DNA from 3 places in the Shewanella sp. 10N.286.52.C2 genome. Region 2 is predicted to be linked to each of the others. Evidence: riboswitches for the same ligand, from Rfam matches in the RefSeq annotation. Region 2 holds a riboswitch; each other region holds the start of a gene.
The links. Region 2 has a riboswitch for cobalamin ahead of BCU94_RS05340 (TonB-dependent receptor). Riboswitches for the same ligand answer to the same signal wherever they lie in the genome.
Positions count from the first base shown of each region.

Region 1: another riboswitch for cobalamin. It lies ahead of BCU94_RS09820 (TonB-dependent receptor); the one in region 2 lies ahead of BCU94_RS05340 (TonB-dependent receptor).
Region 3: another riboswitch for cobalamin. It lies ahead of BCU94_RS09995 (ABC transporter ATP-binding protein); the one in region 2 lies ahead of BCU94_RS05340 (TonB-dependent receptor).

Region 1 covers NZ_MCTV01000025.1:20,747-28,544, forward strand. Annotated here, with positions in the region: gene BCU94_RS09805 (U32 family peptidase) at 1-273, shown strand, start outside; gene BCU94_RS09810 (DUF3622 domain-containing protein) at 353-691, shown strand; gene BCU94_RS09815 (hypothetical protein) at 867-1,451, shown strand; cobalamin riboswitch at 1,666-1,885, shown strand; gene BCU94_RS09820 (TonB-dependent receptor) at 2,018-4,003, shown strand; gene BCU94_RS09825 (HDOD domain-containing protein) at 4,220-4,972, shown strand; gene BCU94_RS09830 (LysR family transcriptional regulator) at 5,062-5,994, opposite strand; gene BCU94_RS09835 (dodecin) at 6,341-6,559, shown strand; gene queG (tRNA epoxyqueuosine(34) reductase QueG) at 6,597-7,769, opposite strand.
Region 2 covers NZ_MCTV01000011.1:12,061-19,858, forward strand. Annotated here, with positions in the region: gene BCU94_RS05305 (hypothetical protein) at 1-36, opposite strand, end outside; gene BCU94_RS05310 (histidine phosphatase family protein) at 38-727, opposite strand; gene cobU (bifunctional adenosylcobinamide kinase/adenosylcobinamide-phosphate guanylyltransferase) at 720-1,244, opposite strand; gene BCU94_RS05320 (helical backbone metal receptor) at 1,241-2,098, opposite strand; gene cobU (bifunctional adenosylcobinamide kinase/adenosylcobinamide-phosphate guanylyltransferase) at 2,101-2,640, opposite strand; gene BCU94_RS05330 (iron ABC transporter permease) at 2,637-3,650, opposite strand; gene BCU94_RS05335 (ABC transporter ATP-binding protein) at 3,637-4,449, opposite strand; gene BCU94_RS05340 (TonB-dependent receptor) at 4,506-6,329, opposite strand; cobalamin riboswitch at 6,448-6,614, opposite strand; gene cobS (adenosylcobinamide-GDP ribazoletransferase) at 7,522-7,798, opposite strand, start outside.
Region 3 covers NZ_MCTV01000025.1:61,697-69,494, forward strand. Annotated here, with positions in the region: gene metH (methionine synthase) at 1-1,103, opposite strand, end outside; gene BCU94_RS09990 (histidine phosphatase family protein) at 1,401-2,102, shown strand; cobalamin riboswitch at 2,241-2,413, shown strand; gene BCU94_RS09995 (ABC transporter ATP-binding protein) at 2,531-3,418, shown strand; gene BCU94_RS10000 (iron ABC transporter permease) at 3,460-4,557, shown strand; gene cobT (nicotinate-nucleotide--dimethylbenzimidazole phosphoribosyltransferase) at 4,582-5,649, shown strand; gene BCU94_RS10010 (adenosylcobinamide-GDP ribazoletransferase) at 5,750-6,598, shown strand; gene cobU (bifunctional adenosylcobinamide kinase/adenosylcobinamide-phosphate guanylyltransferase) at 6,652-7,203, shown strand; gene BCU94_RS10020 (cobyric acid synthase) at 7,416-7,798, shown strand, end outside.

The DNA of each region.
Region 1 (7,798 bases), on a different contig from region 2:
AATGTTGCAAACGATAAGTCTCGTGAATTTTATGAGCAACACGGTGTGGTTCAAATTGAAGACACTTACGAGAAAAACAAACTATTAACCGATGCACCATTAATGGTGACTAAGCATTGCTTACGTTACAGCTTTAATTTATGCCCTAAAGAAGTTGAAGGCATTAAAGCTGACCCAATGGTGCTCGATATTGGCAAAGACCGCTTAAAGCTGGTTTTCGATTGCCTAAAATGTGAAATGATGATCGTTGGATCAAATCAATTAGTAAAGTAATCAGGTGATGTCATCTTATTACTCAATAACCATTATCACGCGCGATGCGTGGCGATAAATTTGTAGGAAAAAGCCCAAAATGACTAAAGCAAAAAAATATGATTTTAGAGTAAAACAAGTTGGTACAACTTGGAAAACTGAAATCACTCGTCGTATGACTGCAACTAAGACTATTGTGTCTAAAAGTCATGACGGATTTGCATCAGAAGCCGAGGCTGAAGCTTGGGGTAAGCAAGAGCTTCCCGCTTTTTTAACCACGCAAGCTGAACGCAATAAACGTAAAACAGAAAAACAACTTAAGGCTAAATCAATTGCAGATGCAATTGCTGCAGAAGCATTAACCGATGAAGCAGATGCATTATCAGATGATGCTAAGCAAATAGATGCTGCCGATAGCGCAGATGTTGTTGAAGATTAAGCGTTAAAACATTACAGTAATGCAACAACTTGGTGACAAGGTTTGCCGTATTTATTTTTGAATAAACCAAACTTCACCTTTCAGCACCAATACCAAGGACGAATTAGGTATGAAAGCTTGCTTTACGACAATAATATTTTCAGGGCTGTTGTTATTAGGCCCTGGAAATAAAGTAATGGCCAAAGAGTCACAGTCTTACCTCAATAGCACCACCAATCAATCAGCAGATGCAACTAACGCTGCAAAAAGAGAGTTATCAATATTTTCCAAAAGTGTGTCTTTTGAGCTGCCTATTGGCTGGAATATGGCATTTAATTCTAGCAAAGGGAATATGTATAAAGCTGAGTTTGTTCCTGCTGGGGAAAGTTTAAATAATTGGTCTGATTTATTCTGTATTCAAGGCTTTGAGGGCTTGGCAGAAAATATCGAGCCTGAGCGATTTTTAAATAATTTTGCTAGCACCTACCAAGACAGCTGCCAAGGTGAGGTGGTTTATGAGCAACTTGGAAAAACCCAGATGGGTGGTCAAGAAGCGTATCACGGCATTATCGGCTGTACCGTTATGGCTAACTTTTTACAGCAAGGTGGCTCAGTTAAACAGCAAGGTGAAATAGGTTATTACGCCGTAATTAAAGGCGTTGAAGACTTGTACTTTATGCATAAGTCTATGCGCGGCGATGTTTTTAATAAAAACTCAGCGCCATTAAAATCGACCAATCATCGTCAATTTATGTCGAATTTTAAGCAGTTACGATTCTAGACATTTTCTTTTTATCAATAATTGGTTTATCAACAATCCGCTTATCAGTAAGCGAGCTATTAATGAGTAATCATATTATTCAGACTATTTTTCAATAAGTTGAATAATATGATTGATTCATTTTCGTTATATCAAAAATCCCCATAAGCACGTTATACTATATCAGCTTGTTATATGGCTGCTTTAAGTCGTAGCAATCAAAAATTTATATAATTTATCGTCAATTTATAGTGGTGCCTGTGTATGACACGGGATAATCGGGAAACTAGTGAAAATCTAGTACTGCCCCCGCAACGGTAATGGTGAGGACTGAGTGCGATAAAGCTTGTAGCTGTGAAATTTAAGCTGCTATTTAACGTTAAAAATTCATGTTCGTCAGTAGCTTTGCTACTTTAACCTAAGTCCGGAGACCGGCCCTATAGATGATTTTGAGATTTCGGTGGGCAGATCTCGAAATGTAGCTCGTTGCTTGTAAATAATCATGGCTTATCGCTAACAGATAAATTTACGAGTACGATGCGCTGCGGCAAATATGCCCCATTTTTCCTTTCAGGAGTTAAAGGTAAATGGGTACAAATCTAACAAAAATCGCATCAGCATTAAGCCTAGTATTTGGTCTAGCTGCTTCAACAACCTCAGTTGTTTACGCTGACACCACAACAGACAATTCTGCCAATGCAGAGGTTGAAAAAATTGTGGTTATTGGTCGTCAAGATGCAAATCCTCTTAATATTGCAGCGAATGTAAATGTGATCGACCAAGCTGATATTCAGCTTAGTGGTGCGGTGAGCTTAACGGAGTTATTACGTTCTCAAGCGGGTATTCAAGTGTCTGATAACAACTCAGGTACGACTTTTGCCATGCGCGGTTTTTCAGCGTCTCAAGCCGCCAGCAATACCTTAATTTTGATTGATGGTCGCCGCTTAAACAATATTGATATTGCGGCTCCTAGCATTAATGCAGTGCCGTTAAATCAAGTTGAGCGGGTGGAAATATTATCAGGTAGTGCTGGGGTACTTTATGGCGATCAAGCTGTTGGCGGGGTGATTAACATCATCACTAAAGCGCCTAATAAAGACGGCGGCGGACTGCAATTAAGTGCTGGCAGCTTTGATACTTATGAAGCTAAAGGGGATATTTCAGGCAAAATTAATGACGCTTGGCATTATTACTTGGCCGGCAGTTACAATCAAAGTGATAACTATCGCGATAATAACGACAGTGAAACCGGCTCAATTCTAGGCCGTTTGCAATATCAAACTGATTTACAAAATTTCTTTGTTGAAGCCAGCTACTTCGATAATGATCGCCAGGCCCCTGGTGCGCTAACACTGGAGCAGTATCTGCAAGATCCAACTCAGGCCGCACCTTTTACCGATGATGATTATGTTCATGAAATGACCACAGCGCTGCGCAGTGGCTATGAGTACCAATTAACTAAAGAATGGGCTTTGGCCACTGATTTAACTTACTCTGATACTCTAACCACTAACTTTATTTGGGGCAGTGCTGGGCGTATCGAGCGAAGTTTATTAAGCTTTTCACCCAAAGCCACAGCAAATTATCAGCTAGATAATGGTGATTTAGACATTATTGCTGGGGTTGATTTAAGTATCGGTGAGGCCGATTTTGATACTGCTTACATTCAACGTAATAATGAACAGAAAGTGACCAGTGCTTATGTGCAAGCCTCAGTGCCATTAACGCAGTCATTATCCTATGTAGTTGGTGGGCGTTACAGTGAAGTGACAGATGACTTAACAGATCAATTATCATACGCAAATGGTGTTGAGCTTGATAATGATGCCCATGCATTTGAGTTAGGGTTAAACTATCGTCCAAGCCTTGCGCATCGTTTTTATATTCGCGCCAATGATAATTTCCGTTTTGCCAAAGTGGATGAGCAAGCCTATACCCCAATTACCACCCTTGGTCTTGATCCACAAACCGGCCGTTCATATGAAGCAGGTTGGGACTGGACCACTACAACACAAACCTTCAAATTAAACCTTTACCGTTTAGATTTGGAAGATGAAATTGTATATGACGCAGGGCGCACTGATGGTCCACAGGGCGGCGGTGCTAACGTTAATGCTGATGCTTCAACTCGTTTTGGCGTTAATGCCGCTTATGATGTGCAAATCGCTGCAGATTGGTTGCTGGGCGCATCATATGATTACATTGATGCTGAATTTACCGAAGGCGAGAACGAAGGCAAGGCGCTTTCTTGGGTTGCGGAGCATAATGCCCGTGCGTATGTGAGTTATGATATTGCCCAACAGTGGCAGGTTTTTGCTGAAGGTATTTATACTGGCGAGCGCTTTATTGAAGGTGATAATGCCAATGTTGACCCTAAGTTATCCAGTTATGTATTAGCTAACTTAGCCATTAACTATACCCGTAATGAGTGGAGTGCCAGTTTACGTGCTGACAACTTGTTAGATAAGCAATATGTCAGTGCTGGCTATTATGTTCCTGAGGAATGGGGCGGCAGCGGTTATTACTCGGGTAATGGTCGCTCAATTCGCTTAACCTTAGGTTATCGTTTTTAAAATCCCTTTGTAATGAACTAACAGATAATAAGCGAAGCGTCTGATTTTTAGACGATAATAACTTGTTATCTAGCTAATTACACTGAAGATACTAAAGCCGACAAAGCACTTGTCGGATTTTTGTCTTAATCAGCATTAATCACTTGACCTTTGTAGGGTTTCTATGGATAAATTCGTTAATCGAGAACGAAGAATTATACAGGGAAGCATCGCTTTATGACCTACCTTGAGCAGCAGGTACTCACTCAAGTAAAAGCTATTATTGGCAACGAAGAACAAGTCATTGGGCGCCGTGGTATTTTGATCCCTTTAAAAAAGGCCTTAATTAATGAAGCAGATATCCGCATTATTATCGATATCATTGCCAGCGATCCCGCGCTTGCCGCTCATTTACTTTGGCGCAGTAATACCGCTCAAGCTGGTGGCGTAATCGCGACAAAAAATCGCAGTATAAAAGATGCGCTTATCCGTTTAGGCCAAGTCAATATTTACCGCTATAGCTTCTCATTTTATCTAAAAGAACGCTTAGATGAATTACCTGAACCATATTGTAAATTAGTTAAGGGCTATTGGGCGCTTACTGAAAATATCGCTACCGATGCAGTGCATTATTTACGTGAGCTTGAAGACAATAAACAAGCTATAGATATTGATGCAGATGAACTGCAAACCTTGGCGCTATTTAGTGTATTTGGTCAAGTGATTACCTTAAGTGCGTTTGCATTTTTAAATGCCGCCTCAGAAAAGCCCATAGCATTACAGGTGATAAAAAAGCTCATTGATACCCAGCAGCAAAGTTTATCTATAGAAGCATTTGAGGCTCTTGGGTTAGATGATGAGTTACGCAATGAATTTATGGTGGCCCATAATATTAACCAAACGAGCAATGTAAACTCTGCAGGCTTAGTGCTTAGAGCTGTGCTGAGCAAACGTAATGTATTGATAAACCCAATTAATGAATCTAATTAATGAAGCTAGTATAGCGAGTTGATTTAATCCCATGACATAAAAAATGCCACCTTAATCGTGGCATTTTTTATGGATTTTTCACAACTTGTTTATGCACATTCTAAGAGCGATTGGTGCTTTTGACTTAATCTTTGTAACTTTAGCCCTTCAGCAGCCACTAAGGTTAGCCATTTTTGAATTAAATGGGTATTGGATGTATTAAGGCGGTAGGCTGCAAATAACGGCCTTTTTAAGCCTTCGCTGCCAAGTTTTACAGAACTTAAGTTAAGTCCATGGCCTTCATTAATTGACCAGCTTGGCAGCGCCGCTACGCCATCATTACAAGCAATACGTTGAAGCAGCATCGCTGTTAAGTCACATTGCTTTTGTTCACCCACCTCAACACCAGCAGGTTCTAAAAAGTGCTTATAAATATCAAGGCGCTGCAATGGAACAGGGTAAGTGATCAGTGTTTGCTTGGCGAGCTGCTCAGGTTTAATGAATGGCTGTTTTGCTAGAGGATGCTCATTTGAAACGACTAACTTCACTTCAAAATCAAACAAATGTTGATAGGCAAGTGCATGCCCTGGTACTGGATCTGAAGTGAGTACAATATCCAACTCACCAAGCGCTAAGGCATTTAATGAATCAAATAAATGACGGCTAGATAAATCAATACGGCCATCTGGTGCGATTTGTTTAAAGGCCTCGGTCACCGGCATTAACCAGCGAAAGCAGCTATGGCATTCAATGCCCAATTTTAAAGATTGCGCCTCTCCATCAAGGCCTTTTTTCAGATCTGATTCTGTCACCATCACTTTAGGGAGAATTTCCTCCGCCAAATTAAGTAGTCGAGTGCCTTCTTGAGTAAAAGATAATGGTTTGCTCTTTCGAATAAAAATAGACGAATTAATGCGTGTTTCTAATTCTTTTATTTGATGAGATAGCGCTGATTGAGTTACGAAGCGTTTTTTCGCAGCACCAGCAAGGCTACCACTTTCTTTAAGTGCCATCAGAGTTCGAAGGTGTCTCAGCTCTATCATATAATCCTCACATGAATTTTGCTCAACTTACGGGTGAAATCAATTCGGTTGCTTGTATCAAGACTATCACAACAAACTTCTAGACGTCCAGACGCCTGTGTAATTTATTTACGAAAATGTAGTCCCATTGTTAACTTTTGTGATTGTTTTGACGTGAAAATTACAGCTTTTGATTTTATAAAAAGTGACTTTAATAAGTGATCACTAGTTTAAAGGTCATTGAGAGAGGGCTTTTTGAGGTTTTTAATCTGCGACTACGCAGTTTTGCTAGGCTTATCTATACTCAGACTGGTATTGCTTTACTGAATTTCTATGTTGATTGAGTTTAAAATGACTGGAGTCACAAATGAGCCACACTTATAAAATTATTGAGTTAACAGGATCGTCACCTATCAGCTCTGATGATGCGATAAAAAATGCAATTGCAGCAGCTAATGAATCGCTTAAACATTTACGTTGGTTTCAGGTTGTTGAGACCAGAGGTCACCTAGAAGAAGGTTTAATTGCTCACTGGCAAGTCACTATTAAAGTCGGTTTTACTTTAGATCAGAAATCACCTCATTGAAGACGTGGTGTCTGAAAGATGACAATAAGTAAAAGGTTTAAGCGTCTCTAGGTAAGCCTTTTTCAACACTGCGGATCACTCGCAAGGTTTTACGGCTTAAATGACTTTTAGGCGCCGTTTTTGTTTTATCGTCAGGGGTTAAATCTTGCTGTTTAAGTGCTTGTTGCGCTAGTGCCCAATCAATATGTTCTATGACCATTTCATCGACTTCATCGCTACATCTGCGTAGGTTAAGCGCATCAATAATTTGCTGATTAAACGGCGCGTTACCTAAGGCAATCGCAATGTTTCTTAACCAGCTTTTATGGCCAATTCGACGTATAGGGCTGCCTTCTGTAAGTGATAGAAATTGCTTTTCAGTCCAAGCAAACAAGCTTAGTAAATCAGGTTGGATCAGTTGTTTACGAATATGAAAATCAGTTTGCTGAGTTAGCGGCGCTTTACTGTTAACAGGGCACACTAATTGGCAATCATCACAACCATAAATGCGATTGCCAATGGCTTGGCGAAATTCTTCAGGTATCACGCCTTGTAATTCAATGGTGAGGTAAGAGATACAGCGGCGACCATCGACGACATTGTTGTCTAATATGGCATTAGTCGGGCATGATTTTATGCAGGCTACGCAGCTATTACAGCTTTGGTGGATAGGAATATCTACAGGCAAAGGTAAGTTAATTAACACTTCGCCTAAAAAGAACCAACTGCCAGCCTCAGGGTTTAGTAATAATGAATGTTTACCTGTCCAGCCAAGACCTGCTTTTTCCGCTAATGGCCGTTCAAGGATTGGGGCAGAGTCCACAAACGGTCTGAAATCAATGCCATCAAGCCCTAAGTTATGGCAGTGTGACACGATTTTATCACCGAGTTTTTTAAGCTGTTTACGAATCAGTTTATGGTAATCTCTGCCGCCTGCATAACGAGAAATATAACCTAAGTTTGGGTCTGATAAATTAGTGGCAAAGCCCGCTTGTGGCGGTAAATAGTCCATTCTGGTGCTGAGTACGCGAACGGTACCTGGGTGAAGCTCATGGGGGCGAGCGCGCATCATGCCGTGGCTGGCCATATAGCCCATTTCCCCGTGATAACCATTATCGAGCCATTGTTGTAACTTGCTCTCTTCGCTTTTTAAATCGGTATCGGTGATCCCAAGCTGAGAAAACCCTAATTCAAACGCCCAGCTCTTTATTAAGTAAGCTAACTCCGCCATCTCAGTGGCTGAAAGCTTATGCGCTAATG
Region 2 (7,798 bases):
TGCGCAGTTCAAAATGTTAAAACAGATAGTTTTCATTTTAGGCTTCCTTTGGCTGAGTGTCAGCGTGGTAGTTATGCAGTCCTGTCAATTGCGGCCATAGCACCTTGTCATCATCAATAAAGGTATTGATTTGTAGTCGAGCTGCGTAGGAAACCATAAGATTGCTAAGGTGGGCATTGCAATATTGATGGCTGTGGCTATGAGAGGATAGAAACGCTTCAGAGAACTTGTCTATCGAATTTGAATGACATAATAGCCAATGCATAATGATGCGAATAACCCCTGAATGAGTCACAATTAATAAGTGTTGGCCTTGATATTGTCGACTGAGTAACTGAATTTGCTTTACTACTCGTTGCATTAATTGAATGCTTGATTCACCTTGAGGAGGCTGGCTTAAAAAGGGGTTTTGCCAAAATTTAGGGTAGTCAATATCAGTAGCCGCCCACAGCTGTTTAAGCGGCAGACCGTCCCATAAACCGAAGTCCATTTCTTGCCAGTCAGCACAGATAGTTATTGGTACGGCGCTTTCGTGAGCGAGTTGCTGGGCAAATGCGCTACAGCGCTCTAATGGTGAACTAATAATTCTATCAAAGCCTAAACCTATACTACTTTGACGTAGTTGTTGCCAGCCAAGGGCGGTTAATGGTGCATTGGTGCGACCCAGTAAGCAGTCGCTGAGTTGCGGCTGACCATGGCGTAATAAAGTGAACTTAGTGTTATTCATAACTGAGTTCTTTTGGCATTTTTAACGTGTTAGCAATTTTGCTTTGGCAGAAAGTCACCTTGTCAGCGATTTCGGCGATGATTTGGTGCATTTCGCCACTGGCATTAACGAACAGTTGGCTCATTTTATCTTCTGGAATCAAGCTTTGGCCACATTCAGTGCTAACCAGAACGCAATGCGATTGCATATTGGCCAGTGTTTTCGCAAGCTCCTCGATAGCTTGTTTTAGGCAATGTTGTGCCAACAGTTGGTTGGTTAACCACAGGGTTAAACAATCAATTATGATGGTTTGCTCTGGCTTGTCGTGTTTAATTAAGCTAGTGACTAAATCTACTGGCACTTCGAGAGTTTGCCAACTGTCAGGGCGCTGTTGTTTATGTAAGCGGATCCGCTCTTGCATAGATGCACTCGGGCGAGAGGTAGCGATATAGAGCACGGGTAATCGAGTTTGGCTGACTTCTAACTCTGCAAGGGACGACTTGCCACTGCGAGCACCACCTAAATAAAAACTAATCATAATGTTGCCGCTCTTTGATGACGTGCTAAGTCGATTTTCTGGCAAATGTTTATCATTCCTTGAAGTACACGGGGGCCTGTACGGTGAATGAGATCACCTTCTAAGGCGATCACTTGTCCATGCTTTACTGCGGGTAGCTCACTCCAAGTTTCCCAGCGGATTAACTCTTGATTACTGTTGCCGTGATAAATAGGTTTAAAGATCATTTCAGGCATTAATGAAACGACTTGTTCCATGTTGACCTGAGGGTAATCTGAGTGGGCATTTTCAAATATGTTTACCCCTCCGCATCCTGCAAAAATCTCATCCATCCATGAACTGGAGGTTGTCGTTAAAGGGTGAGGCCACACCTGATAAAAAATGCTGATGGGATCTTGATGCTGATATTGTTGACGAATCTCGTTTAGCTGCTGACTGAATTGCGCAGCTTGTTGCTGGGCAAGCTGTTGTTGTCCGGTTAGTTGACCTAATTCAATTAACCTTTTCGGTATATCAGCAAGCTCTGTGACACTGGTATCAATAACAGTAAACCCGAGGCTTTTAATGCGGCTAAGCATTCCCGATGACGTGCTTTCACTGTTGACTATGATGGCGTCGGGATTAAGCATCATTAGGGCTTCGTAATTAACAAAGTCGTAGCGACCAATACGTTTTATATCATTTGCAGCAGCAGGGTAGTCGGCATATTCCACTGTGCCAATAATTCTATCGCCTGCGTCAATACTGAACATCATTTCTACCGCATGGGGTGATAGCACAACGAATCTTTGCTGTGCGCTGTGGGCATATGAAGTAGTCAAGCAGACAAGAAATCCCGCGACAATTAAGCTTATGGGTTTAACGAAAATAGACATAATTAAGCCCTTTCCTTAATAACCATAGGTAGGCCTGCAATTGATACTGTGACCTTATCGACACACTCAGCGATTGATTGGTGTAACCAACCTGATTGGTCGACAAATTCTCGACACAATGCCCCCATAGGGACAACACCTTGACCAACTTCATTACCAATAAGTACTATTTCTCCAGAAAGCGCTTTTATGGTATCGATGAGTTGACGCTTCATTACAGGGTATTGATTCGTAGATTGCTCAGCATCGTGTAGTAAAACATTAGATAACCATAGGGTTAAGCAATCAACCATTATGAGGTTGTCCGCTTGGCTGTGGCGCTGTAGGGTGCTAGCTAGTGCTAAATGGGATTCAACCGTTTGCCAATGGGGCGGACGGTTAGCCTGATGATGAGCGATGCGCTTTGCCATCGCACCATCCTTATTTTGCGCTGTAACAATAACAATGACTTCACCTTGCGTATTGCTTTGCCATTGGGAGGCATAGTTTTGCGCCATTTTACTTTTGCCAGAACGGGCTCCACCAATAATTAACTGCTTCATCTAGTACGACCTTTTTGGCGTTTAATAAGAAGAAAAATAAAGAAAGCACTCCCCATCATGGCGGTCATAACGCCAACAGGGAGCTCTTGGCTAGGTAAAATTACCCGCGAAAGAATATCGACAGAGACCATTAAAATGGCGCCCATCATGGCGGTAATAATGAGGCTAGCTGGGTGAGCTGCACCGACTAACATTCTTGAAATGTGAGGCACCATCAAGCCAACAAAGCCTATTCCTCCACAAGTTGCCACCAAAGATGAGGTAATTAATGCGGTTAGCATTAGCATGCCTAACCGTAATGGCAGTACTGCCACCCCTTGGGTGTGGGCGCTTTCATTGCCTGCCATTAATGCATGCAAAGGTCGCTGAAATTGGAAAACAATAATGCTACCAAGCACTACAATGATGCTGGGGTACAATAAGGTGGACCAAGTAGCATTAGCAAAGCTGCCTAAAGACCAAAACAAAACAGCTTGTATGGCTTGTTGATCGCTAAAATAAAGAATGAGGTTGGCGATAGATGAGAGCAAAAATGAGATTGCAACCCCAGACAATACAAGGGTTTCAACTTGCCCATCACGGGACATGACCATGACGACTGCTACTGCAATTAATGAACCTAAAAAGGCGCAAACAGCCAATGGTAGAAACATTATTCCGCCAGTTAACGCCAAAATAGCGCCTAATGCTGCCCCTGAACTAATACCAAACAGGTATGGGTCGGCAAGTGGATTACGAGTGACACATTGTAATACCGAGCCTGATATGGCTAGTCCTGCGCCGCAGAGCATCGCCATAATTGCCCTTGGCATACGTAACTCAATAATAATACGGTCAGAAATAGCTAAAGAACCTGTTGCAGCCTCTGATATGTCAGCGGCCCGAAGAATCGCGCCTATAACATCATTAAACTCAATATTTGCGGTACCAATAACAATGGCAAATACTGGACTAATGAGCACTAACGGAGTAAGAATAAATAGCAATTTTTTTGCATTAAACAGCCGCATATAAAGCCTCAGAATAATGGTATGTGATCCGAGGGTTCTCATTAGTTGGATGACGATCAATATGGGCATTTACGCCATAGATATGGCGAATATTATCTTCAGACATCACTGCTGAAGGCGGGCCATTTTTGACTAAACGACCTTCTTTGAGAAATAGCATTTGATCGCAAAAGGCGCTGGCTAAATTAAGGTCATGAATTGTGGCGATAACAGTAATATTTAACGATTTAATTAATGTGAGTACTTCGAGTTGGTAACGGATATCAAGGTGATTGGTAGGCTCATCAAGCAATAAAATTTCTGGCTTTTGTAATAGGGCTCTGCCAATCAGTAAGCGTTGTTTTTCTCCACCAGATAAGTGCTCGAAAATATGCTCGCCTTTATCTGACAAGTTAACTTGCTCAAGCACTTCATCAATGATCCGTTGCTCTTTTTTATAGTCAATAGCTTGCCACCATTTATGCTGGCTAACTAAGCCCGTTGCCAGTAATTGGCGGCAGGTGACAGAAAACCCTGATGGAGGGTGTTGCAGCACGACAGCAACTTTTGCTGAAAATTGACGACGAGAGATGTCATTAATATTGACCCCGTCAAGATAGATTTCGCCAGTTGATGGCTTTAGGTATTTATAAATACAGCGCAGTAATGTGGATTTACCAACACCATTAGGGCCTAAAATACCAATAGTCTCTCCTTTATTTACCTTGAAGTTCAGTTGTTGCAATACATTTTTATCAGCGCAACTCCAACTTAAGTTATTAACTGATAGGTGTTCTATTGTGTGGTTATTTACTGTCATTAGTATTCCACTTAGGCGTCAATAGCGCTGACGCCTAAGTCTTAGTTAGGACATAATTAGAAAGCTTGGTAACTCAAGCTCACAAAATATTCCATCCCTGGATTGTTGTAGTTGCTGACGGTCATATAGTCATCATCAAGTATGTTGTTGGTTTTCACACGTAGTTGCCATTTGTCGTTAAACCAATATCCCATGCTGACATCGACCCTATGGTAAGCATCAAGGTGTTGGCCGTAACCTGAATAGCGTTTGCCTTGATAGTGATAGCTTACGAGTAGGTCAAAGTGTTCCCATTGATAGCCCACACTATAATCAAACTCGTGCTCACTACGGCCAACAAGTTCTTCATCATTTTTAGTGTCTTTGGCATCTAAATAGGTGTACGAAATCCGGTGGTCTAATTGCCACAGCTTGGTATTTAACGATAACTCTAAGCCTTTTATCTTGGCTTCATTGATGTTGGCAGGTTTCCATATGTAACCATCTTCATCAATCGGTGCCCAAGCAATGAGGTTATTAATATCGTTTTGGAATAAACTGATATAACCTTGAATAGCAGAGCCCCTATAATTAAGGGTTAATTCATAGCTTTCAGAGGTTTCGGAGGATAAATCTGGGTTTCCTGTTCCAGGCCAGTATAAGTCATTAAAAGTAGGTGCTTTAAAGCCTGTGCCTGTGCTTGCCGTTAAGCGCCATTGATCAGAAAAGTTATAGGCTGCACTTAAATTATAAGAAGTTTCATTGTCGATATTTTCAACGTCATCATATCGAACAGCCCCTTCAAATAGAACGTTATGCCATTGGTATTGAGCCAGCGCATAAATTCCCCAAACTTCTCGTTCATTGACAGCATAATCCCCATTTACGGACTCGTTATACCAATCCACTCCGCCGATAACAGTCAGTTCATTAGATGCTTTAAATTGGTTTGTCCAATTTATTTGATCGCGAGTTGTTTCGTATTTTTGTCTCGCGACATCCGGGTTATCACCGCGAAAATTGACATTTGATTCTTGAGATTGACCAATATTTAATTTACTCGTGAGTTGCTCGCCCTGATATTGGGTGCCAACATTCCACATATAATTGTCAAAATCAGCTTGGTCAGTGCCGCCACTGGCGTAAATATCATCGTGTTCGCTATTACCAGTGTCATATTGTAGACTCCAGTTAATATCCCATTGGTCCGAGATATTTTGCAAACCCGCTACAGTTAATCCTATGCGGTCATAGCCATCATCATCAGCTTCTTCTGGTGCGCCATTATGGATATTATATCCATCTGAACGTTCACTGTTTACTGTGATAGTACTTTGACCATCACCATGTGCAACTCCCGCACCTACAGTGCCTCGTAGATAGTTATTACTACCTAACTCGGTACTGGCAAACCATTCACCACCATTAAGTTGGCGAGTAAATATTTGTATTACACCGCCAATAGCATCACTGCCCCAAATAGAAGCTCTAGGGCCTTTTATGACTTCTATCCGCTCAATATTTTGTGGAGAAAGGGAGCCAAAATTGACAGCGTTTAGGGGGGCAGATCCAACCCTTAAACCATCAATAAGCACCAATGAATGCCCTGAGCTGGTGCCTCGTATACTCACTGAAGCCGTTTGTCCAGCCCCACCATTTCGAGTCACACTTAAACCTGGTAATGCTTCTAGAACATCAACTACTGATTTGGGATTAAGCACATCAATTTCTTCACGTTCAATGGTATTAATTACCGTAAGTTGTGAGTCTGGTGTGCTCTCAAAACGTGTTCCAGTGACCACGATTGTTTCATGCACTGGGACTGCAGGTGCTGCAGCATTTACACTGTAAGTTTGAAAAATAGCTAATGTGATAGCTGATAAACGCAGTTTAAAACTCATTATTGTTGCCTTGTTATGCTGAGTTTAAAATAGCGGGAGATGCGCTGCTTGTTAATAATTGAGTAACTAGTAGCGAATAGAAAAAATCCAATCTTTCTATGTCTCAAGAAACCCGCTTGAGTACATCGAACAATTAGGTCGGTCTCCTGGCTCACAGCATCTAGAAATACACCTTCCCGATATAAAGTCAGTGGTAAAAAGTATTTCGCTCTGTTTACAGTTGCAGGTACAGCTGTGGGGTCTCACCACATTCCCAAAAATAACACCCTAATTGTATTGATAGTGATAAAGCTTGTTCGCACAACTCATTGTTGTGAACTGTTACTTTACCCATCGATGATGTGGTGGAATATAATCAATTATTGGTAGTTGGAATGTGAAAATGGTCACAGGTTTATTTATATGGACTAAAGTGTGTGACTTTTAACAGTACTTTTGTGGTGAGACTTTATGGGGCGGTTTTTCTTGCTTTAAATATGAGCTATTTTTACTTGTAATAAGATTTAGGTTGAAAATTAATTTTATAATATGTTTAAATTACTGTTAAAAGTAACATATTAAAAATTAATAAGTATTGCTATTATTTGTTGTGAGAGTTGTTTTACGCATATCGTAATAGAGATGTTTAAAACAATATTCACAACATTTGAATGTAACCATAATTGTTTGGTTTATTCTTATTTTGATATCGTTTTTTCTGCAAGTTAAATGTTATTTGAAGTCATATTTTTATATTGTGGCTTTTTTGATATTTTTTAATATATACTTCCACCCAAAGTATATGGTAAAACTGAGTAATAACTTCATCACTCTTACTTGGTAACCCTGCATTATGAGGTTAGAGGCATCTAACCTCATTTTTTTTGAGGCTAAATTTTCATCACGGAACCTATGTGTAATTTTATACATTATAGGTTGTTTACGCTTAAGTGTGATTGCTATAATGCAAATGTTAGCAGTGAGACTTTTAAACTAGATAGGAAAGTTAGCTGCTGAGGAACGTGTTTTTATTTTTTAAATAAAGACTCTCTATAAATTAATCAGCAACTGGCTGAAATAAAAATATTAAGTTTTATCACTTTTAAACTAAAGGGTTTTCCATCACCTTAATATTTTTTACTTTAACATGTTAAGTGCACTAATCCTGTCTGGTTTTGATTTGTAATCACTAGTTTCAATAAGTATTAATATACTAATATGTCCAAATAACAAAGCAAATATAAGTTAATAACTCTATTACTTGCTGCGTTGCGCCAAGGGTGTCACCTGTATATCCATTTATTTGTTTTTTCATTAACTTGAGTAATAAAACAAAAGCTATCAACCAAGTTGCTAGTAATAATAAAGTTAAGCTGCTTGGCAGTAAAAGCAATCCAGGGAAACCACATGCAGTTAGTATCAATAATGTGTTGTAGTTGATAGTATTTGATTTTTGTGGTGTTTTGTTTTCCCCTATACGTGCATATTCA
Region 3 (7,798 bases), on a different contig from region 2:
GCACGCTCGCCGACGTTAACAAATAATGAGTTGCCATCAATGGTTAATGGCTCAAGCCCTGATAAGCGACAGGCAACGGGAATATCAGGTATGACACGTGGCTCATGGCTGATAACGGCATCGCGAATAACACTAATGTGCGCTGGTGTACTACCACAACAGCCACCCACAATATTGAGCATGCCTTCCCGTGCCCAATCACTGATCACTTCGGCCATTTCTTCTGGGGTTTCATCGTAACCACCAAACTCATTAGGTAAGCCAGCGTTAGGGTGGGCAGAAACATAACATTCTGCAATCCGTGATAACTCTTCAACGTAGGGACGCAACTCTTTTGGGCCAAGGGCGCAGTTAAGGCCAATGGATAATGGTTTGATATGGCGCAGTGAGTTGTAAAAGCCTTCGGTGGTTTGCCCAGTTAGGGTACGACCTGAAGCATCAGTAATGGTGCCTGAAATCATCACAGGTAGACGATCACCAATTTGATCAAACACTAATTCGATGGCAAATAATGCGGCTTTGGCGTTGAGGGTATCAAAGATGGTTTCGACCATGATGATATCTGCGCCGCCATCAATTAATGCACGGGTTGATTCAACATAGGCTTCGACTAACTCATCAAAGCTGATATTACGAAAACTGGGGTCGTTCACATCTGGGCTGATAGAGCAAGTGCGGTTGGTTGGCCCAAGCACTCCTGCAACATAGCGTTTAATACCCGTTTGCGCAGTAACGTCATCAGCGGCTTCACGGGCAACTTTGGCGCCTTCAAGGTTAATTTCTGCTGACAACGACTGCATGTCGTAATCGGCCATAGCAATCGTGGTGGCATTAAAGGTATTGGTTTCAATAATGTCAGCACCCGCTAACAGGTATTTAGTGTGGATATCTTTAATGATTTGGCGTTGGCTTAGCACCAACATGTCGTTGTTGCCTTTTACGTCACAGTGCCAGTCTTTAAAACGCTCACCACGGTAGTCTTCTTCTTCCAGTTTGTAGTCTTGAATCATTGTGCCCATGGCACCATCGAGGATAACTATGCGCTGTTTTAGCGTATTTGTAAGTTGTTCAAGTACCTGACTGTAGGAAGTCGACTTCGCCATAACGTATTACCTTAATTGCTTTTATGCTAATCACTTAATCGAGCGTTAAATAACACGCTAACTTAAGTAGTTAGTGGATTGTGTTAACGGTTTTAGATGAAATAAGCATACCTTTATTTATGCTTTTATAGGGCAGAATAATGCGAAATCCCCTGTAATAAAATTCATCTTAAAATATTTTGTTTGGACATTTAAACGTATAGACGTCCATAATACGTTTAAATAGATTGTAAGAGCAAGCCCATTGCTCACACTAAAAACATAAGCCAATTGAAACGGCCGATGGAGTCTCCTTAGATGAAGCAAGCTAAGATAATATTGTTACGCCATGGCCAATGTGAGGGCGACAGTATTTTGCGGGGTAAAACCGATGTGGCGCTAACTGATTTGGGGCTAACGAACATGCACCAGAGTGCGGCTAAGCTAGGGCTATTAGGTTGTTTGCCATCACTGCAGCTATACAGTTCGCCTTTGGTGCGCTGCCATGCGTTTGCCGCTGAATTAGCGCAGCAGTTAAACCAAGTGAGTGCTGATTTAGCTTTACAGGTTGAGATAATGTCTCAATTACAGGAAATTGATTTTGGCTTGTGGGACGGAAAAAGCTTTGCAGAGCTTTATCAGCATAGCGCTAAAGCGTTAGACGCCTATTGGGATAACCCTTGGGAGCATGGCGCGCCCCAAGCTGAGCCCATGGCTGAATTTGAACAAAGGGTGGCGCAGGCTTTTGCGCAAATAACCTTGCAAGCTTACAACTTGGCTAAAGCTCATACTGCTGAGGCTAATAGTGCTAAGGCAACAGCATCAGCCACTGCTCTGGTAGTGACTCACGGTGGAGTTATCCGTCATATTATCGCTTTGGTGTTAGGGCTTGAGCGCTGTAAAGGGCTATATGGACAACTGAATATAGATTATGCCGCGACGGTAACCATTGATGTGTTTTGGCCTGAAGCTGATGATAAATCGACTAAACCCGTCTATCGTTTAAACTGGAATAATTAGTTTTAGCCTAAAATTAGCAGAAAAAACTAACTTCACTTAGGCAGATATACCGTACAATATAAGCCGCATTTATTAAGTGCAATAAAATTTCAAATTAAGTCAATTTAGCTGCAGTTGAGTGCTTGTGTGAAATGCTTTAAGCAACACCAGTATCAAGCGGTTCGCTAAATGAGTAGGGAATCGAGAACTAGCCTAAATGCTGTTTAGCTCGAACTGTACCCGCAACTGTAAAATAGCATCTCATCACTTGTAAGATAAGTGATTAATGAATGCCATTAAGTCAGATACCTAGCTTAGTTTTTCTTGCTGAATTAGCAGCACCTAACAACAACTTGAGCGGGTAACTCAGGCGGAGTTTGTATCGTGATCAGTATTAAAACCCCAGATGTGGCTAAACATGCCTCTTGGATAACCGCAGGGGTAGTATCTTGACTACTGCGGCATTAACAGTTGATCAGCTAAGCTGGTCAGTTGCAGACAATGAGATCCTTTCTCAAGTCAGTTTTGCCTTGCAACGTGGTGAAATGCTAGGGCTTATTGGCCCTAATGGTGCGGGTAAATCCAGCTTACTGCGCTGCTTGTATCGCTATATCACCCCTGATGCTGGCAAAATCAGCTTATTTGGCGATAATATTAATGGTTTTTCTCATAAACAATTGGCCACTAAGGTTGCCGTTGTGCAGCAAGAGTCACCCCATTATTTTGATATGACCACCCATCAACTGGTTTCTATGGGCTTAACGCCCCATAAAGGCCTTTTTGAAACCAATACCCAAGCAGATGCAGATGATATTGCCAAGGCGCTGGCTAAAGTGGGTCTTGAGCACAAAGCCTTGCAGCAATATGAGCAGTTATCTGGCGGTGAAAAACAGCGGGCATTAATTGCACGGGCTATCGTGCAAAAGCCGCAGTTATTGATCCTTGATGAGCCGACTAATCATTTAGATATTCGCTATCAAATCCAAATTCTTGAGTTGGTTAGGCAACTTGGCATTAGCGTGATTGCCTCTATTCACGATCTTAATTTAGCCAGCGCAATGTGCGATAGATTGCTGTTACTTGATCAAGGAAAGTGCATCGCTCAAGGTTTACCTGATGAAGTATTAACAGAAACCATTTTGGGGAACGTGTTTGATGTTTGCTGCCAAATATCAAGTCACCCACAGCACGGTAAACCGTTAATTACTTATTTTTATGGTTATCAAAGTCATTATGACAATGCTAATCAAAACACTTGTCAAAGCTCGCAGCAAAACGCATATCCAAGCTCTGAACAAAAACATGGCCAATCAAACCACGGGCAGGGCGATAAATGACAGCCATTGATGCCACACAATCAGTGAAGCTAGCAAAGCAGATGAGTTTAAGTTTTAAGCATAAGCTACTGCTGTTTGTTACTGCCATAGTGACCTTAGTTACTCCAATCGCCGCGGCAAGTTTCGGCGCTGCTAATATCAGTTTTGAACAAGTCGTTAGCTTGTTTGCTAATTTGGCATTAGGTACAGGTGAAACAGATTCACTAACGCAGCGGATTGTGTTTGAGCTGCGTTTTCCAAGAATTATTTTAGCCTTTGTGGCAGGCGCAGGTTTGGCGCTTGCGGGCAGTGTATTGCAAACGGTGACACGTAACCCGTTGGCGGATCCCTATTTATTTGGTATTAGCTCTGGGGCGTCATTTGGGGCGGTATTAGTGCTGAGCTTTTTTGGCAGCCAAGGCTTAGTGCTGCAATGGTTAGGAGAGTCTTCTGGTCATCTTGCCAATGCCATTTTAAGTTCAGGCTTATTCAGTAATGATGCCTGGTGGTCTTGGTCATCCATTAGTTTACCAATTGGCGCTTTTATTGGTTCGAGTTTATCTGTGCTGTTGGTATTAGGTTTATCTGGTTTTGGTCGTGCTAGCCAAGTTGAGCGGATGCTATTGTCTGGGGTGGCCACCTCTTTCATGTTCGGCGCGCTAACCAGTTTGGTACTGTATTTTTCAAGCCCTCAAGCGGCGGCTTCAGTATTATTTTGGAGTTTGGGCAGCTTTGCTAAAGCTAGCTGGGCAGGCCTGGTTATCCCATCTGTGGTGGTAGTTTGCAGCATATTAATTATTTTAGCTTTTAAGCGTCAGGTATTAGCCATTCAAGCGGGGGATGAAACGGCGCACTCCTTAGGGGTTAACGTCGCCAAAATTCGCTTAGCTATGCTTATTTTGTGTTCATTAATCACCGCCACGCTGGTGGCAAGTTGCGGCGGCATTGGCTTTGTTGGCTTGATGATCCCTCATACCGTGCGGCTGCTCTATCCTGGGCAACAACCTATTATGATGACGGCATTAGTCGGCGGCATATTTATGGTATGGATTGATGTATTAGCCCGTTGTTTATTAGGCAACCAAGAGTTGCCGGTAGGTATTATCACTGCCGCAATTGGTAGTGTATTTTTTCTTTTTGTATTACGTCATCGTCGATGAGATTGCAGTTTTGGAGAGTAAGGGATGTTTGCGGTAGATCCAGTTAGTCATAAATTTGATGATCAAATACAGCATAAAATTAATCAGAAAACTAAGCCGCTAGGGGCGCTAGGGTTACTCGAAACGCTAGCAATGCAGATTGCGCAAGTGCAACTAACGCCACAAGCTAATATGAAACCAAAGTACAATATTAGGCATAAGTTGAGTATTAATAAGCCTGCTATGTTGGTGTTTGCTGGCGATCATGGTATTGCTGCTCATGGGGTATCGATTGCCCCCAGTGAAGTTACTCAACAAATGGTGGCTAACTTTGCCAATGGCGGCGCTGCGATTAATGTCTTTTGCCGTCAAATGGGTTTAAACCTTGAAGTGATTGATTGCGGCATGTTGCAGCCAGTTGATGCCCCTCGTATTACTCAGCATCGTTTAGGCAATGGCACTCAAGCAATTCATCAAAAAGCGGCCATGAGTTTATTAGCGGTTAAAGATGGCTTTAGCTATGCAAGTGAAGTGGTGCAACGTCACTATGATTCAGGTTGTAACCTGATTGCGCTTGGTGAAATGGGCATTGGCAATACCTCGTCAGCTGCGGCGATTATGGCCGCATTATTAGGCTTAGATATTAAAGAGTGTGTCGGCCGAGGTACGGGGATTGATGATAGAGCCTTTGCTCTTAAAACCGAGTTATTGGGGGTAGCGCTTAACCTGCATAGAAGTAAATTTACCGATCCGGTTAATGTACTTGCCTGTGTTGGCGGCTTTGAAATTGTGCAAATGACAGGCGCTATTTTAGCGGCCGCTGAGAAAAAGATGCTGGTGGTTATTGATGGCTTTATTGCAACCGCAGCGGCATTAGCCGCAGTTAAATTACACCCTGATGTAAAAGATTACTTAATTTTTGCTCACCAATCAGATGAGCAAGGCCATATTAAAATGCTAGCCGCAATGGATGCTAAACCATTATTGCAATTAGGGTTTAGACTAGGTGAAGGTACAGGCGCTGCGCTATCACTGCCAATCATTGAAGCGGCGGTGAACTTCTACAATGATATGGCTAGTTTTGAAAATGCCGGCGTAAAGTCAGTGGTGTAATTGCGCTGCGAATCGAGAAGTAAATCGAGAAGTAAATAACGCAGTAAATATTAACGCTGTGATAGCCAATTAGCTGTGATAGGCAATTAAAGGAAACGTCATGGAGCAACAGTCGTCATCTGAGGGGGCAAAAAATCAGTCTGATGAAACTGATTATCAAGCGCCTAAAAGTGGAAGTACACTAAAAAAACAACTGAATTTATTGCTTATTGCGTTAAGTTTCTTCACTCGAATCCCTGTGCCAGCTTGGGTTGAGTTTGACAGTGAAAAGCTTAATCAAGCTAGCCGTTATTTTGGCGTAATAGGGTTATTTGTTGGCAGCATAAGCGCAGCGGTGTTTTGGGTGAGTCAGTTTGTGTTGCCTAATGGGGTTGCGGTGATCTTGGCGATGATAACCGGCGTATTAGTCACAGGAGGCTTTCATGAAGATGGCCTTGCTGATACCGCTGATGGTTTTGGTGGTGGCTGGAAAGTTGCTGACAAGCTGCGCATCATGAAAGATTCAAGAATAGGCACTTATGGCACCTTAGCCTTAGTGCTTTGCCTATTATTAAAGTGGCAATTGTTAGTCGAAATTGCCCTTTATAGCCCGATTAATGCGGTCGTCGCCATTGTTGTTGCCCATGGTTTAAGCCGCGTGTTAGCAGGGAGCATTATCTTTTCAGGCCAATATGTTACTGAAGATGATGGCAGCAAATCAAAACCTCTGGCGCAGCATCAGCACATCAATGATTTATTGATTTTATGCTTAAGTGGCTTTGTGGTACTAGCCTGCTTAAACGGCGTAGTCGCCTTTGGCTTGTTATTGCTATTAGTGTTATTACGACAAGCCTTGATATGGGGCGGTAATCGTCAAATTGGCGGCTATACCGGTGACACGTTAGGCGCTGCACAACAGATTGCTGAACTACTGTGTTATGGCGCAATTTTAGTCATAGGGCTAAATTAAATTTTTGAAGTAAAAATTTTAGCTTAGATGAATGTTAATAAAGGAAAAACTGCATGATCCATCTGGTGCTTGGTGGTGCCCGTTCAGGTAAAAGCCGTTATGGTGAATCCCTTGCTGAGCCTTTCGCTTTGCAAGGGCATCGTTGCGTCTATATCGCCACCGCCACCGCACTTGATGATGAGATGAAGCAGCGAATTTTACGTCACCAACAAGACAGAGATAACTCAAATATTGATTGGCAGCTGGTTGAAACGTCGCTAGCCATTGCTCATACCTTAGTTAAATATGACTCCCCGAATACGGTATTGTTTGTCGATTGCCTCACGCTGTATTTAACTAATCATCTTGTGGCCAGTGAAGAGACCCACCGTGATGGTGTTGATGAATTATGGCAACAGCAAAAGCAGGCGTTATTGGCATGTTTACCCACTCTTGAAGCGCAGGTGATATTAATCAGCAATGAAGTGGGCTCAGGCATTGTGCCACTTGGAGAATTAAGCCGTCGTTTTGCTGATGAAGCCGGTTGGTTAAACCAAGCTATTGCTAAAATCGCTGACAAGGTCACCTTAGTGGTTGCAGGCTTACCCGTTGAGCTTAAACGCTAAACCTATGGCTAAGCTATATTCTTACAACAGCGATTGTATAAGCATGGTTAACACTGCCAATACCTCATTCACTTTCTCTAATGTCACGCCATAGCAGCTTAAATGACAGATAAAAATCAACCATGATGCAAATTAAAAACCAAACTAAAACTAGCACAAGCAATACGGGCAGTTCTGGCCATAGCTATCAAGCTGGAGCGGCTAAAACCTTAATGGTGCAAGGCACCACATCAGATGCGGGTAAAAGCACCCTAGTTGCGGGTCTTTGTCGGGTATTTGCTCGCCAAGGTACTAAGGTGGCGCCATTTAAACCACAAAATATGGCATTAAATAGCGCAGTTACCGCAGATGGCGGCGAAATTGGCCGCGCCCAAGCATTGCAAGCCGTGGCGTGTAAGCTTGCGCTGCATACGGATTTTAATCCAGTATTATTAAAGCCAAGTAGTGATACTGGCTCCCAAGTGATTATTCACGGTAAAGCCTTGACCACATTAGAGGCAAAAGCTTTTTTTGGCCCGGAAAGCCGTAACTATAAAACCCTCGCTATGGATGCGGTATTACAGTCTTTTGAGCGCTTGACCCAGCAATATCAGCT